Regions from separate parts of the Parvivirga hydrogeniphila genome, predicted to be linked through region 2. Evidence: riboswitches for the same ligand, from Rfam matches in the RefSeq annotation. Region 2 holds a riboswitch; the other holds the start of a gene.
The links. Region 2 has a riboswitch for molybdenum cofactor ahead of MX659_RS07300 (twin-arginine translocation signal domain-containing protein). Riboswitches for the same ligand answer to the same signal wherever they lie in the genome.
Positions count from the first base shown of each region.

Region 1: it holds a riboswitch for molybdenum cofactor, as region 2 does, so the genes downstream of both, MX659_RS02405 (substrate-binding domain-containing protein) here and MX659_RS07300 (twin-arginine translocation signal domain-containing protein) in region 2, are expected to answer to the same signal.

Region 1 covers NZ_JAMCCO010000001.1:473,102-479,774, forward strand. The annotation lists gene MX659_RS02385 (energy-coupling factor transporter transmembrane component T family protein) at 1-589, opposite strand, end outside; gene MX659_RS02390 (energy-coupling factor ABC transporter permease) at 589-1,398, opposite strand; gene MX659_RS02395 (Fur family transcriptional regulator) at 1,395-1,775, opposite strand; gene MX659_RS02400 (selenium metabolism-associated LysR family transcriptional regulator) at 1,936-2,823, shown strand; molybdenum cofactor riboswitch at 2,876-3,005, shown strand; gene MX659_RS02405 (substrate-binding domain-containing protein) at 2,994-3,857, shown strand; gene MX659_RS02410 (ABC transporter permease) at 3,854-4,561, shown strand; gene MX659_RS02415 (ABC transporter ATP-binding protein) at 4,558-5,667, shown strand; gene fdhD (formate dehydrogenase accessory sulfurtransferase FdhD) at 5,664-6,673, shown strand, end outside.
Region 2 covers NZ_JAMCCO010000002.1:359,328-366,000, reverse strand. The annotation lists gene MX659_RS07305 (NHL repeat-containing protein) at 1-1,356, shown strand, start outside; molybdenum cofactor riboswitch at 1,500-1,619, shown strand; gene MX659_RS07300 (twin-arginine translocation signal domain-containing protein) at 1,838-2,479, shown strand; gene MX659_RS07295 (molybdopterin-dependent oxidoreductase) at 2,528-5,299, shown strand; gene MX659_RS07290 (4Fe-4S dicluster domain-containing protein) at 5,314-6,168, shown strand; gene MX659_RS07285 (hypothetical protein) at 6,165-6,673, shown strand, end outside.

The DNA of each region.
Region 1 (6,673 bases), on a different contig from region 2:
CGCGCAGCGCCAGCACGTCGTACTCGCGCTCTGCGAGGTCGAACGCGTACAGGACGAGATTGCCGAGCGCGCGCACCGTCGCGCGGGCGCTCCGCACGGGGTGGCGTCCGGCGCCCGAGCGCAGCCGGGCCGCGACGACCAGGTCGTCGAGCTTGTCGCCGAGGATGAAGATGGCGCGGTACGTCATGAACAGCGCGTCCCCGACGAGACCGGGAAGCGCGCGCTGGATGCTCGCGAAGACCTGGGGGTACGGCGTCGTGAACAGCACGAGGACGACCGCGAGCGCGGCGGTGACGGCCTTCGTGACGATGAGCGCACCCGAGAGCACGTCAGGCGCCGAGGCCCAGGCGAACAGCGCTGCGAACACGGCGGGGTAGCCGGCGAGCGCGAGGTACGGCCGCATCGGGATCCGCGCTGCGACGGCCGCCGCGACCGTTGCGACGGCCACCGCGAGGCACACGAGCACGTTCGTGGTGATGGCGGCCGCGGCGATCGTGAGCGCAGCGACCGCGATCTTGGTGCGAGGGGACGCGGCGTGCAGGGCCGACCGCCCGCTCGTTGCGACGGCATCGACGAGCCTGACGTCCATCACGCGCCTCCGTGATGCTCGGCGGGGGCCGGGCGGATGGGAGCGGGCGCTCGCGGCTCGATGAGCAGCGACGGGCGCACGCGCGCGAGGTACCCGACGATGGCCGCGGTGACGAGCGCTTCGAGCACCCACCCGATCGAACCGAGCGTGTACACGACGGTGGCGAACCGCTTGAGCCCGAGCCCGGCCTCGTGGCCGGCCGTCTCCTCGTGCTCGCCGCCCGAGAACAGCCCGACATGCACGACGCCTGTCGAGAACGGCGAAGCGAACGTGAGGTTCTCCGGATCGAGCGCGCCGGTGTCGCGCTTCGTCGCTTCGGTGGTGCCGGAGATGGCGACGAGACCCACGAGCAGCGTCGTGGTGAAAAACAGCGTCAGCACGGTCGCGACGGCCGCCGCCTGGCCTGCGCGTCGTAGCCCGAACACGCGGAGCAGCCCGTGCAGAAGCGCCCAGCCCACGCACATCTCGGTGGCAGTCATGAGGGCGTTCAAGCCGATGATCGTGACGCCGCCGTGCCCGAGTGCGGCCAGAATGACCTGTACGATGAACGCGGACACCACCGAAAGCGCGGGTCCGAGCAGCGCACCGGCGAGCACCGTGAGGTTCATGTGGTAGCCAAGCGGCACGATCTCGCTGGACATCGCGACGATGACGAGCGCCGAGACGATTCCCACGAGGGGAAGGCGTCGGCGCGTCTCGTAGCGGCGGGACGCCCGGTCGGCGACGAGAAGCGCAGCGATGGCGAGAAGCCAGCCGCCGCCCCAGAGCCACACCGGCAGCACGCCGTCAGGGACGTGGATGTGCGTCATGAGCGTGCCCCCTTCTGGGCGCGTGCGCATTCGGCGCACACGCCATAGATGGCGACATCGTGGCGCGTGAGCACGAAGCCTTCAGGAAGCGCCGCCGAAACGAGCGTGCACGCGACCGGCGCCACCGCGCCGCACGACATGCACACGGCGTGGTGGTGGTGCTCTCCGCACGCGCAGACGGCGTACAGCGCAGCGCCGTCCAGCTCGCCGACGCGCGCGAGGTAGCCCGCTTCGGTCATCGCGCTCACTGCTCGATAAACGGTGGCAAGGCCGATGCCGGGATGCTCCTGCGACACGCGCTCGTGCAAACGCTCTGCGGTGAAGGCGCCGCCCATCGTCGATGCGGCGGTCGCGATGATGGCGCGTGCACGGCTCACCCTGCGCCCTCCGTAGGGCGACGGTGGCCGAACGTGCGCCGTTGCTGGATCAGCCGGCATGTGCGCCTCCAAGTGATACTGGTTCTCACTTACGCTCGACGGTATACCCCATTGCCGTGGGGTACAATCGCGCCAGGGACCTCGTGCGAAAGGCGATGGGATGAACCTTCAGCAGCTGCGGACGTTCGTCGCGGTCGTCGAACACGGCTCGTTCTCCGAGGCAGCGCGTGCGCTCGGCATCACCCAGCCGGCCGTCACGATGCAGATGCAGTCGCTCGAAAGCGAGCTCGGCGTGACGCTTCTCGATCGCCGCTACAGGCGGGTCGACCTCACCGAGGCCGGCGCCGCACTCCTCCCGTACGCGCGCCGCGTGCTCGAGGAGATCGAGGAGGCGCGGACCGAGATAGAGACGATGTCTGGGCGCGTCACCGGTCACCTCGACATCGCAGCGAGCACGACACCGGGCCAGTACGTCCTGCCGCGTCTGCTCGGCAGCTTCCTCAAGCAGTACCCCGAGGTGAGCGTGTCGCTTCGCGTGTACGACACCGCTGAGGTCGTCGAGCGCGTGGAGGCAGGCGAGGCGCACATCGCCATGACGGGCGCCGAGATCCCTGGTGCGCGCGTCGTGCAAGAGGAGCTCGGCCGGGACGACCTCGTCATGGTGTGCCCGCCCGACCATCCCGTCGCCGCCAAGCGCGGCTTGGTGATGGAGGACCTCACCGAGGAGTCGTTCGTCATGCGCGAGGCCGGCTCAGGGACGCGGATGGTGGCCGAGGAGGAGATGAAGCGCCACGGCGTCGATCCGCACGAGCTCGACGTGGTCCTCGAGCTCGGCACCAACGAGGCCGTGCTCTCCGCCATCGAAGGCGGCATCGGCATCGGCGTGGTGAGCTCGTGGGTCGCGGACAAAGCGCTCAAGCTCGGCACCGTCGCGCAGGTCGACGTCGGCGGCTTCCCGCTCCGCCGGCCGCTGTACCTCGTGATGCCGCGCACCACGCCGACGCGCGCGGCCGACGCGCTCGCGGACTTCCTGCGCGAGCGGCTGTAGCCGCGTCTCTTGAGCCGCACGCACGGCCGGTGTATGCTCGAATGCGTCCGCGCGAGCGGACGACCTCCGAGTTCCGGAGTCCTACAGCGGCTGGTCACCGCCACGGAGCCGGGACCGATAGGGTCGGGACGGGAAACCGCCCGGCCTCCCGTGTTCGGAAAGGAGCGTGCGTGTCAGACCATCGCATGTGGCTCGCCTTCGGGCGGGCCGTCGCTGTCGCTGCCGTGGTCGTGGCGTTCGTCGCGCTCCAGACCGGCTGCGCGTTACGCCAGACGCAGAAGGCTTCGCCGCAGCGGCTCGTGCTCGCCACCACCACGTCCACCCAAGACTCCGGCCTGCTCGACGTGCTCGTGCCTGCCTTCGAGACGGCGCATCCGGAGTACGCGGTGGAGGTGATCGCTGTGGGCACGGGCGAGGCGCTGCGGCTCGGCGAGCAGAAGGACGCGGACGTGCTGCTCGTGCACGCGCCTGAAGACGAGGCGGCGTTCGTCGCGGCGGGGCACGGCATCGAGCGCCGTGACGTCTGCTACAACCGCTTCGTGCTGGTGGGGCCGGCATCGGACCCTGCCGGCGCGGCTCACGCCGCAGACGCGGCCGACGCTCTCAAGCGGATCGCGGCACGCCAGGCGCTCTTCGCGTCCCGCGGCGATGACTCCGGCACGCACAAGAAGGAGCTCGCCCTGTGGAACGCCGCGGGCGTGAAGCCGGGCGGCGCGTGGTATCTCGTCACGGGCCAGGGCATGGGCGAGACGCTCAAGATCGCCTCAGAGAAGCAGGCGTACACGCTTTCCGACGAAGCGACGTTCCTGACGATGCGAGGCTCGCTCGACCTAGCGCAGCTCTTCGATGCCGACCAGTCGCTTCGAAACCAGTACGGCGTCGTCCCGGTGACAGGCGCGAAGAACGAGCGAGGCGCGCGCGAGTTCGCGGACTGGATCTGCGGTCCTGATGCCCAGCGTCTGATCGCTCGCTTCGGCGTCGATGAGTTCGGGCGCTCGCTGTTCGTCCCGAACGCGCAGGGAGGCGGATCGTGAGCCTGTTCGCGGAGGCCTTCGCTGATGGCGTCGCCGCGCTCGCATCAGGAAGCGTGGACGTGTGGGGCGTGGTCGCGACCTCGCTTCGCGTCTCAGGCGCGGCGGTGGCGTTCGCCGTGGTCGTGGGCGTGCCGGCAGGGCTGTACCTCGGCATGCGACGGTCCGCGGCGCGCAACGTGCTCCTCGTGCTCGCCAACGCCGGCATGGGTCTGCCGCCGGTGGTGGTCGGCCTCGTGACCGCGATGCTGCTGTCCCGCCGCGGTCCGCTCGGCTCGCTCGACTTGCTGTACACGCGCCCCGCGATGGTGATCGCGCAGGTCATCATCGCCGTTCCGGTCGTCGCTGCGGTGACGGCAGCGGCCGCCGCCTCGGTGCCGTTCGAGCTCCGCTTGCAGGCGCGGTCGCTCGGAGCGTCGAGGCTGCACGAGGCGATGCTGGTGCTGCGAGAGGCGAGGATGGGGCTCATCGCAGCGGTGGCGGCAGGGTTCGGCGCGGTGATCTCAGAGGTCGGCGCCGTGATGATGGTGGGCGGGAACCTCGAGGGCTCCACGCGCGTGATGACGACGGCGATCGTGCAGTACACGCGCATGGGGCGGTACGGACCGGCGCTCGCGCTGTCGGCAGTGCTGCTCGCCCTCATCGTCGCCGTGAACGTCGTGCTGGCGCAGGTCCAGCGCTCGGCCGAGAGGTTCGAGCGGTCATGAGCGCGATCCTCGAAGCCACGGGCGTGCGGAAGTCCTACCGGCGCCAGGAGGTGCTCGACGTCGAGCACGTCGCGCTTGCGCCGGGCACGACGCTTGCGCTCTTGGGGCCGTCCGGGGCCGGCAAGTCCACGCTGCTCGCGATACTCGGGCTGCTCGAGCGGCCCGACGGCGGCCGTATCGTGCTCGACGGGCGTGAGGTGACGGTCGCGGACCGCTCGGCGCGCATGCGGATCGCGGCCGCGTTCCAGCGGCCGTGGCTGTTCAAAGGCACTGTCGGCGCGAACGTCGCGTATGGGCTCGCGCTCCGCGGCGTTCCCGCGTCCGAGCGGCGAGCGCGGGTCGTCGAGGCGCTCGCGCGCGTCGGGCTGGCCGGGTGGGAGAACCGCTCCGCGCTCACCCTCTCTGGCGGCGAGGCGCAGCGGGTGGCGCTCGCTCGGGCGCTCGCGGTCCGTCCGCGCGTGCTCCTGCTCGATGAGCCGCTCGCATCGCTCGATCCGCTCGTGAAGTGGCGCCTCGCGCGCGAGTTCGCAGAGGTGCTTCGCGAGGACGGGATGGCCGTGCTCTGGGTGACGCACGACCAGGACGAGGCCGCTTTGGTGGCCGACGAGGTCGCGGTGATGCGCGACGGCCGCATCGTCGCGAGCGGGCCCGCCGACGAAGTGTTCCTCGTGCCGGGCGACGCGTGGGCCGCCGGCTTCCTCGGGCTCGAGACACCAGCGCGCGGCGTGGTGGCCGAGGTGGAGGAAGGCGTCGCGCGCGTCGCGTGCGATGGCGCGGACATCTTTGCGGTCGCAGACGTGCGTCCGGGCGAGCGCGTGCGCGTGGGTGTGCGGCCCGAAGACGTCGTGCTGTTCGAGGCCGGCGCAGCGGTGCCACCGAGCTCGGCGCGCAACCGGCTCCGCTGCACCGTGCACGCGCTCGAGCACACCGGCACGACCTACCGGGCGGTGCTCGGATGCGGCGGCGTGCGGCTTGCTGCCCGCGTGTCGAAGGCCGCGGCCCGCGAGCTCGGGCTTGCGCCCGGCGCACAAGTGCTGGCAGTCTTCAAGGCCACGGCGGTGCGCGTGGCGAGCGAACGCGACAAGAGCGAAGGAGCGTCCGGATGAGTCCGAGCGCAGGCGATAAGATCCCGGTCACTGCGGCCGTGTTGGCAGGCGGCCGTTCGATGCGGATGGGCGTCGACAAGACGCTCCTGCTCGTGGACGGCGAGCCGCTCATCACGCGCGTCGCCGAAGCGGCGCTTTCGGTGTGCGAGCGCGTCGCCGTGGTCACGAACCGTCCCGAGGCGATGGCCGACGCAGACCTGCCGGAGGGCGTGGCGGTGTGGGTGGACGAGGTCGCCTACCAAGGCCCGCTCGGAGGGCTTGCGACCGCGCTCAAGAACGCGCACGACGAGTGGGTCCTTGCAGTCGCGGCCGACATGCCGTGGCTCAGCCCCGCCGTCATCCGCGCGCTGTGGGACGCCCGCGAAGGAGCGCAGGTCGTGGTCCCGCGCACGGACAAAGGCGTCGAGCCGCTGCTCGCGCTCTACCACCGCGACTGCTTGCCGCATGCGCGCCGCGTGCTGGAGTCGGGTCGGCGCCGCCTCGTGGCGATGTTCCCGGCCGTGTCTGTGCGCGAGGTGGACGCCGAGACCCTGCGCGTCGTCGACCCCGAGCTGCGCAGCTTCGTGAACGTGAACACCCCGGAGGACCTCGCCGAGGTCCGGGAGGCCGCGACCGAAGAGCCGACAGCGACCGTCGTGCCTGCTGCCGTCATCGAGGTTGGCGCGCGGCGCGGCCGCCGGATGCCTGCCGAGCGCGCGGTGACGATCCACATGAACGACACCGAGATCGCGACAGTCCAAGCGACGCCGGCGGACCTGGAGGAGCTGGCTGCTGGATTCCTCGTCTCGGAAGGACTGCTCGCCGACCGCGACGCGCTCGACGGCATCGACGTGGACCACAAGCGGGGCCTCGTGTACGCGCGAAGCGCAGAGCCTGTTCCCGAAGACCTCGTCTATCGCCGCCGGTACATCACCGCCGGCTGCGGCAAGGGCGTGACCTTCGCCTCGCTGGGCCATACGCTCGGACTTGACGCGGTGACCGATGCGAGCACCGTGAGCGCGGATGC
Region 2 (6,673 bases):
TTCGTGACCGGCGGTACGCAAGCGGTGCAGCCACCGGAGTTCCTGTATGCGATCGCGGGACCGGCGGGCAAAGATGCGCTCGCCAAGCCGATCGGCGTGTACGTGACGAAGGACGACCGGGTCTATGTCACCGACCTGAAGAGCGACGTCGTGCGCGTGTACCGCACCGACGGCTCGTACCTCTTCAGCTTCGGTGCGCTGACGAGCGATGAGGCCACGCACCTCGCGCAGCCGGGCCGCGTCGCGCAAAGCCCGTCTGGCGAGATCTGGGTCACGGACCGCTTGCTCCGCGGGATCTTCGTCTTCGACAAGGACGGCGTCTTCAAACGCAGGTTCGTGCCGAAGTCGGACGCGGCCAAGACGTGGGCGCCGATCTCGGTGACGTTCGGTCCGGACGGGAAGGTGTACGTCTGCGACGTCGGTCAGACCCGCGGCCACCGCGTGCTCGTGTTCGAGCAGGACGGCACCGAGGTGCTGCGCTTCGGCAAGACGGTGCAGGCGAACCGGATGACGGACTCGCCGGGCTCGTTCTACTTCCCGAACAGCATCGCCATCGGGCCTGAAGGTGAGATCTTCGTCGCGGACGGCAACAACAGGCGGGTGCAGGTCTTCGATGCGCAGGGGCAGTTCTTGCGCATCCTGCCGGTGTCCGGCACGCCGCGAGGCATGGTCATCGACAGCGAGCAGCGCCTGCTCGTCGTCGATCCGCTCGCACACATGATCGATGCGTACGACCTGGAAGGGAAACGCCTTGTGTCCTTCGGCGGGCCCGGTCTGGGTCCCGGCCAATTCCAGTATCCGAACGACATCGCGCTCGACAAGCGCGGCCGCATGTACATCACGGACCGCGAGAACCACCAAGTCCAGGTGTGGGGGTGGCCGACCACGGTGGTGCCGCCGGTCACGCCCCCTGAGAAGCCGGCCCAGTGGGGCCTGTGCCTCTCGCCGTTGCTGCTGCTTCTTCTGCCGCTTGCGTTCCGGAAGCGCAAGATCGTCGTCACCGAGGACTTCCTCGAAGCGGTCGCTGCGATGGACCGGATGGACGCGCTCCAAGAGAGGCGTCTACGGCTCATCGTCCCGAACTCTGAGTACGAGCGGCTCGCCGACGCGGTGCTCGGCGGCGTGCGGCTCGGGGACCTGCTCGTCGGGGAGCCGCACTCCGAATCCGACGTGGCGGACCTGATCGAGAAGACCGGCGTCGACCGCGATACGGCCATCCTGCTTTCGCTCGTGCAGCGCGTCGGGCGCCTCGGCACGCAGTACTCCGAGCTCGCGCGCGTGGCCCGAGCGCTCGACGCACAGGTGTACGACGCAGCGAGCTTCGTAGATGAGCGAGACAGGAAGGCGAAGCGGTGAGCCGCGGATCCAGGATTCTCGACAACAAGTTGTTGACACCGCGCATTGTCGGCGGTAGCCTTGTAGGCGGAGTCTTGTAATCACAGTTACAAGCTCTCGTTCGACAGGGGCCCCGGCAGGCGCTGTCGAACGCAACAGAAGAAGGCCGTTGACGTCTCCGAGCCCCAAGCGCCTACAGCGAAAGCCACGGACTTCGGGCCGACAGGGTGTCGTGGGAAACCGCGGCGCCTCCCGCATCGGAAAGGGGACGAGCGCAGCCGGAGGCCCTCACGAGGGCCGATGTGTGCGCGATGTGGGTAAGGGAGGCCGTATACGGACGACAGGACCGGTCAGACGCCGATGCGAGCGTGCTGGCCGGTCTTTGTTTCCCCCCGATGACGGCCGAAGGAAGGAGGTGGCGCTGGCGAGGTAGTCGAGTGTGGACCGAAGGACTCGGTGCGGAAGACCCGCAGGAGTACCGACTGAACGGAGAGGTAAGGGTATGGCTACACACGACAAACAAGGCACTGGAGGGAAGTTCGAGCTCACTCGGCGCGACTTCCTGAAGGCCGGCGCCGCAGCGGCTGTCGTCGGGGCGGCCGGCGCCGATCTCGTGTTCACGCCGTCTCGAGCCAATGCTGCTGAGGTCGCAGCGACCTACACCACCACCTGCCCGTACTGCTCAGCGCAGTGCGGCCAGAAGGTGGACGTCGCGGCCGACGGCACCGTGCTCGACATCTACGGCGACGCGAACTCCCCGACAAGCAGAGGCGGCCTGTGCGCCAAGGGCGCAGGCTCCTACCAGCTGGTGACGAACCCGAGGCGCCTGGGCGTCCCGGAGCACACGGCGGCGGTCGACGGCTACGACTTCACCGGGCGCGCGTGGAAGCGCATCGGCAACGGCCCGTGGAGCGAGATGTCGCTCGACGACGCGATGACCGAGATCGCAGCGGGCGACGGCGTCAACCACACCGGTCTTGTCGCCATCCGCGGTGCGGTCACGCCGGGAGGCACGGCGGCTTCGAACGCGAAGTCGGTCATGTTCTTCGGCTCGTCGCACATAAGCAACGAGGCGAACTACCTGTACCGCAAGATCGTCGCGAACTTCGGCACCAGCAACGTCGAGCACCAGGCCCGTATATGACACTCGTCCACTGTGGCCGGTCTTGGCCGCACATTCGGACGAGGCGCGATGACCAACAACTGGGTCGACCTCGACAACTCCACGCTCTTCCTGGTGCTGGGCGCCAACCCCGCTGAGAACCACCCGGCCTCCATTGCGCACGTCAACCACGCGCGCTTCGACACGTACGGCCGCGGGCGCAACGCGGGGCTGATCGTCGTCGATCCGCGGCAGACGCGCACCGCGCGCCTCACGGGCGTGCCGCATGATGCGTCGAACCCGAACGACCAGCGCAAGCACGACCGCTACGTCCGCATCCGTCCGGGCACGAACATCGCGTTCATGAACGGCGTGATGAAGGCCATCATCGACTGGATGTATGCGAATCCGACGGATCAAAAGTCGATCAACTTCTTCGCCTGGCACAACACCACGGCGTCGAACTCTGGTTCGTTCACCCGCTCGTTCATCGACGACACAGGCGTGTCGCGCACCCTCAGCTCTGCTGAGCTGGCGACGGCTGAGTACAGCAGCGACGGCGGGACCACCTGGTATGCGGCGCCGCTTGCGAACGGCTGGCCCAAGTACTGCGACTCGCGTGCGAAGGTGAACGCTGCTGGTGACGACTACAAGCGTGTGATCCTCAAGACCGCGAGCGGCTGGACGTTCTCCAACATGCCGGAGTTCGCTGCGAACATCGACGACACGGACTGCGTGTTCCAGAAGCTGCGCTCACACCTGGCGCCGTACGATGCGGCGACGGTCGCCGACATCTGCGGCTGCACCGAGGCCGACATCGCTGCGGTCGCGCAAGCGTGGATCGAGAACAGCCGCTTCGCGTCGATCGACTTCGGCGCAGCGACCGCGACGCCGACGGCCGCAGGGTACCGCGCGGCGACCATCATGTACGCCATGGGCGCGACGCAGTTCACCACCGGCTCGCAGGGCATCCGCACGTACGCGATCGCGCAGACGCTCATGGGCAACATGGGTCGTGCGGGCGGCGGTATCAATGCCTTGCGCGGCATCCACAATGTCCAGGGCTCGACCGACATGGGTCTGCTGTTCGACCTCATCCCGGGCTATTCGGGCAACCCTGGCGTCGGCCAGGCCTATCCCGACTACTCGAACGGCCTGTTCGGCAACCGGGTCGTCGGAACCGGAGCAAAGGACCCGTACGACCCATCGCAGCTCGGCTTGCAGCAGCGCGGCTTCTACAACATGACCCGTGAGTGGTTTGGCAACCGCGACGTGACCGGTACGGACTTCGACGCGCTGTACGCATGCTGGCCCAAGGGCAACGGCTACCAGCACATCGAGGCGTTCCGCCGGATGATCACGGGAGAAGTGAAGGCAGCCGTGGTCTGGGGTCAGAACCCCGCCGTCACGGAGCCGAACCAGAGCGCTGTCCGCCAGGGTCTTGAGAACCTCGACCTGCTCGTGGTGGTCGACATGTTCGCCACGGAGACCGCGCAGTGCAAGCGCAAGGCGACCGGCGTGACGTACCTGCTTCCCGCCTGTTCGCACGTGGAGGAAGCCGGCTCCGTCACGAGCTCCGGCCGCTGGATCCAGTGGCGTGACCGTGCGCGTGCTCCGAAGGGCAACAGCAAGTCCGACCTCGAGCTGCTGCTCCGCTTCGCCAAGGCGCTCAATGCCGCTGGTGCTTTCGACCACATCAAGGCGGTGTGGGCCACGTTGACCGCCGTGCTGTCGCTGTACAACGGCGGTGCAGGTGCTGACCCGTGGACGGTGCTGTACGCCAAGTACGGGTGGGATGGCACGACCGACTTCGAGAGCCTGTCGGCGCCAGACGCCGAAGGCGTGCTGATGTACGGCAGCGAGGTCGTTGCCGAGAACATCTTCAAGGAGATGGCTTCTCCGCTCGACGCTGCAAGCGGCCCCGCAGGCACGCTGTGGATCTACTCCGGCAACGGTTCTGCGTCCGGCTACAACACGAACACCGACGATGTGCAGCCTTCCGTCGGCGCTGGCTGGGGCAAGGCCAACCGTGCGAAGTCTCGGAACGGCGACCTCGCAGGCACCTCGCTCCAGTACCCGCGGTACGGCTGGGCGTGGCTCCTGAACCGCCGGATCTTCTACAACAACGGCGAGCTTTCGGGCGATGTGGCAGACGTCTTCGTCGCGCCGGGCTACCTCGCGCGCCTGTTCGTGAACAACACGAACCTGCTTGCGGACTGGTCGGGCCTGTACCGCAAGTACAGCACACTGGCAGACACGCCGGACACCGGCATCGGCGATCCGCACATCTTGCCCGGCCGCTTCCCGGCCTACACCGAGCCGTACGAGTCGCCGCGGCCTGACCTGGTCGCCCGCTGGGGCAAGAACACCGCGAACGGCAGTTCTTTGCTCAGCACGGTCGGGGTCACCACCCCGGTCGGTACGGTCGACCAGTACCCGCTGGTGCTCACGACCATCCGGTGCGTCGAGCACTTCCAGGGCGGCCCGATCACCCGCAACAACCCGTGGAACGTGGAGATGGAGCCCGAGCCGTGGATCGAGCTTAACTCGGTCGATGCCTTGAAGTACGGCATCAAGGACGGCGACTATGTCAACGTCATCACGGCACGGTCCAACAGCACGGGAGACGAGGAAGGCCGGACGACGGTTTCCGGCTGGGCCAAGGGCTTCAAGGCGCGCGTCGGTGTCGGCACGCTGGCGAACCAGCGTGTGGCTCCCGGCGTCGTGGCCATCCCGTGGCACTGGGGCGATCGCGGCCTCGGCACCGGATCGCGTGCGAACGACCTGTGCATCGACTCATGGGACGCGAACACGAAGATCCCAGAGTACAAGGTCTGCCTGTGCAGGATCGAGAAGGCTTAAGGAGGTGATGAGCAATGGGTAATGTGATGGCAATCCTGCAGGACGTCGATAAGTGCATGCGGTGCAACGGATGCGTGATCTCCTGCAAGCGCACCTGGAAGATGAAGGCCCTCAACCCGGGCGTCCACAAGACCGCTCCGGACCAGCGGGTCATCATCAAGTCCCAGAAGCGCGTCGACATGGGGCCGTTCATGCGGTTCAGCTGCTGGCACTGCTCCAACCCGCCGTGCGAGAAGCGCTGCCCGTTCGGCGCCATCAAGAAGATGCCGAACGGCGCTGTGGCCATCGATCCGGAGAAGTGTAATCCGGGCGGCACGAACGCTAACGGCGTGAAGTGCATCTACCAGTGCCAGATCGACTGCGGCCGCGGCGGCTATCCGAAGATCGGCGTCGGATCCGACCTGTACTCGACGGCCAAGGCGTGGAAGTGCACGCTGTGCTACGGCCGTGCGGGCGCAGGCGAGAGCCTCATCCCCTCCTACGGACCGCCGTTGCCGACCAAGGCGACTGCAGAGGAGATCGCCGCTGTGCCCGAGAAAGCGCACCAGCCGAGCTGCGTGTTCACCTGCCCGGCGCGCGCCATGATGTGGGACACGCGCGACAACATCATCGCTTACATCAACGATCCGGCCAACGGCTTCATCTCCGCGGTCGGAGACGGTAGCATGTTCTGGGCGAGCCGGAAGGTCCTGCTCGTTCCGCCGAAGGCAGATCCGTACGTGGAAGACCATGTGACCCCGCTCATCTCGTCCTTGGTCTCCGGTCCGTTCGCTAAAGCGGCGCTCGTGCCTACTCTGCTGGCGGGCGGCCTCGCGGCCGTCATCGCTCGCCGGCAGGCGCTGGCAGCAGGCGTCGAAGAGGAGGTGTGAAGACTGTGAAGCGACATGCGCTTGCGATCCTCGCTGTCGCGGTTGCAGCCGGCCTGCTCCTCGCGCCCGGCGTCGCATTCGCGAACTACTCGGTCCACGGCAGCTACACCATGAGCACCGATGCGTGCGCAGGCTGCCACCGGGCCCACACCGCGGCCAGCCCGATCACGTGGGTCGATCTGAACTCGCAGAACCAGTCCGCCCTGCTTCTCGGCACGGCGACGACGATCGACGAGTTCTGCTACACCTGCCACGGCTCGGCGATGCTCGGTGCTGACACCAACGTGTACGACGGCATCTTCGAGGCCGACGACGGCGCCGACACCGGCTCCGACCGGACGTACAACACGTTCGGGGAGCCTCTGAACGGCGGCGGCTTCGACCCGGCCGTGTTCCCGACGATCCACTACCCCAACGGGACGACGTGGGTCGCCTACGGCGGTGGCACCACCGGCCGCGACGGCATCATCTCTGTCGGCGGCACGCAGGTGCAGATCTCCTGCAC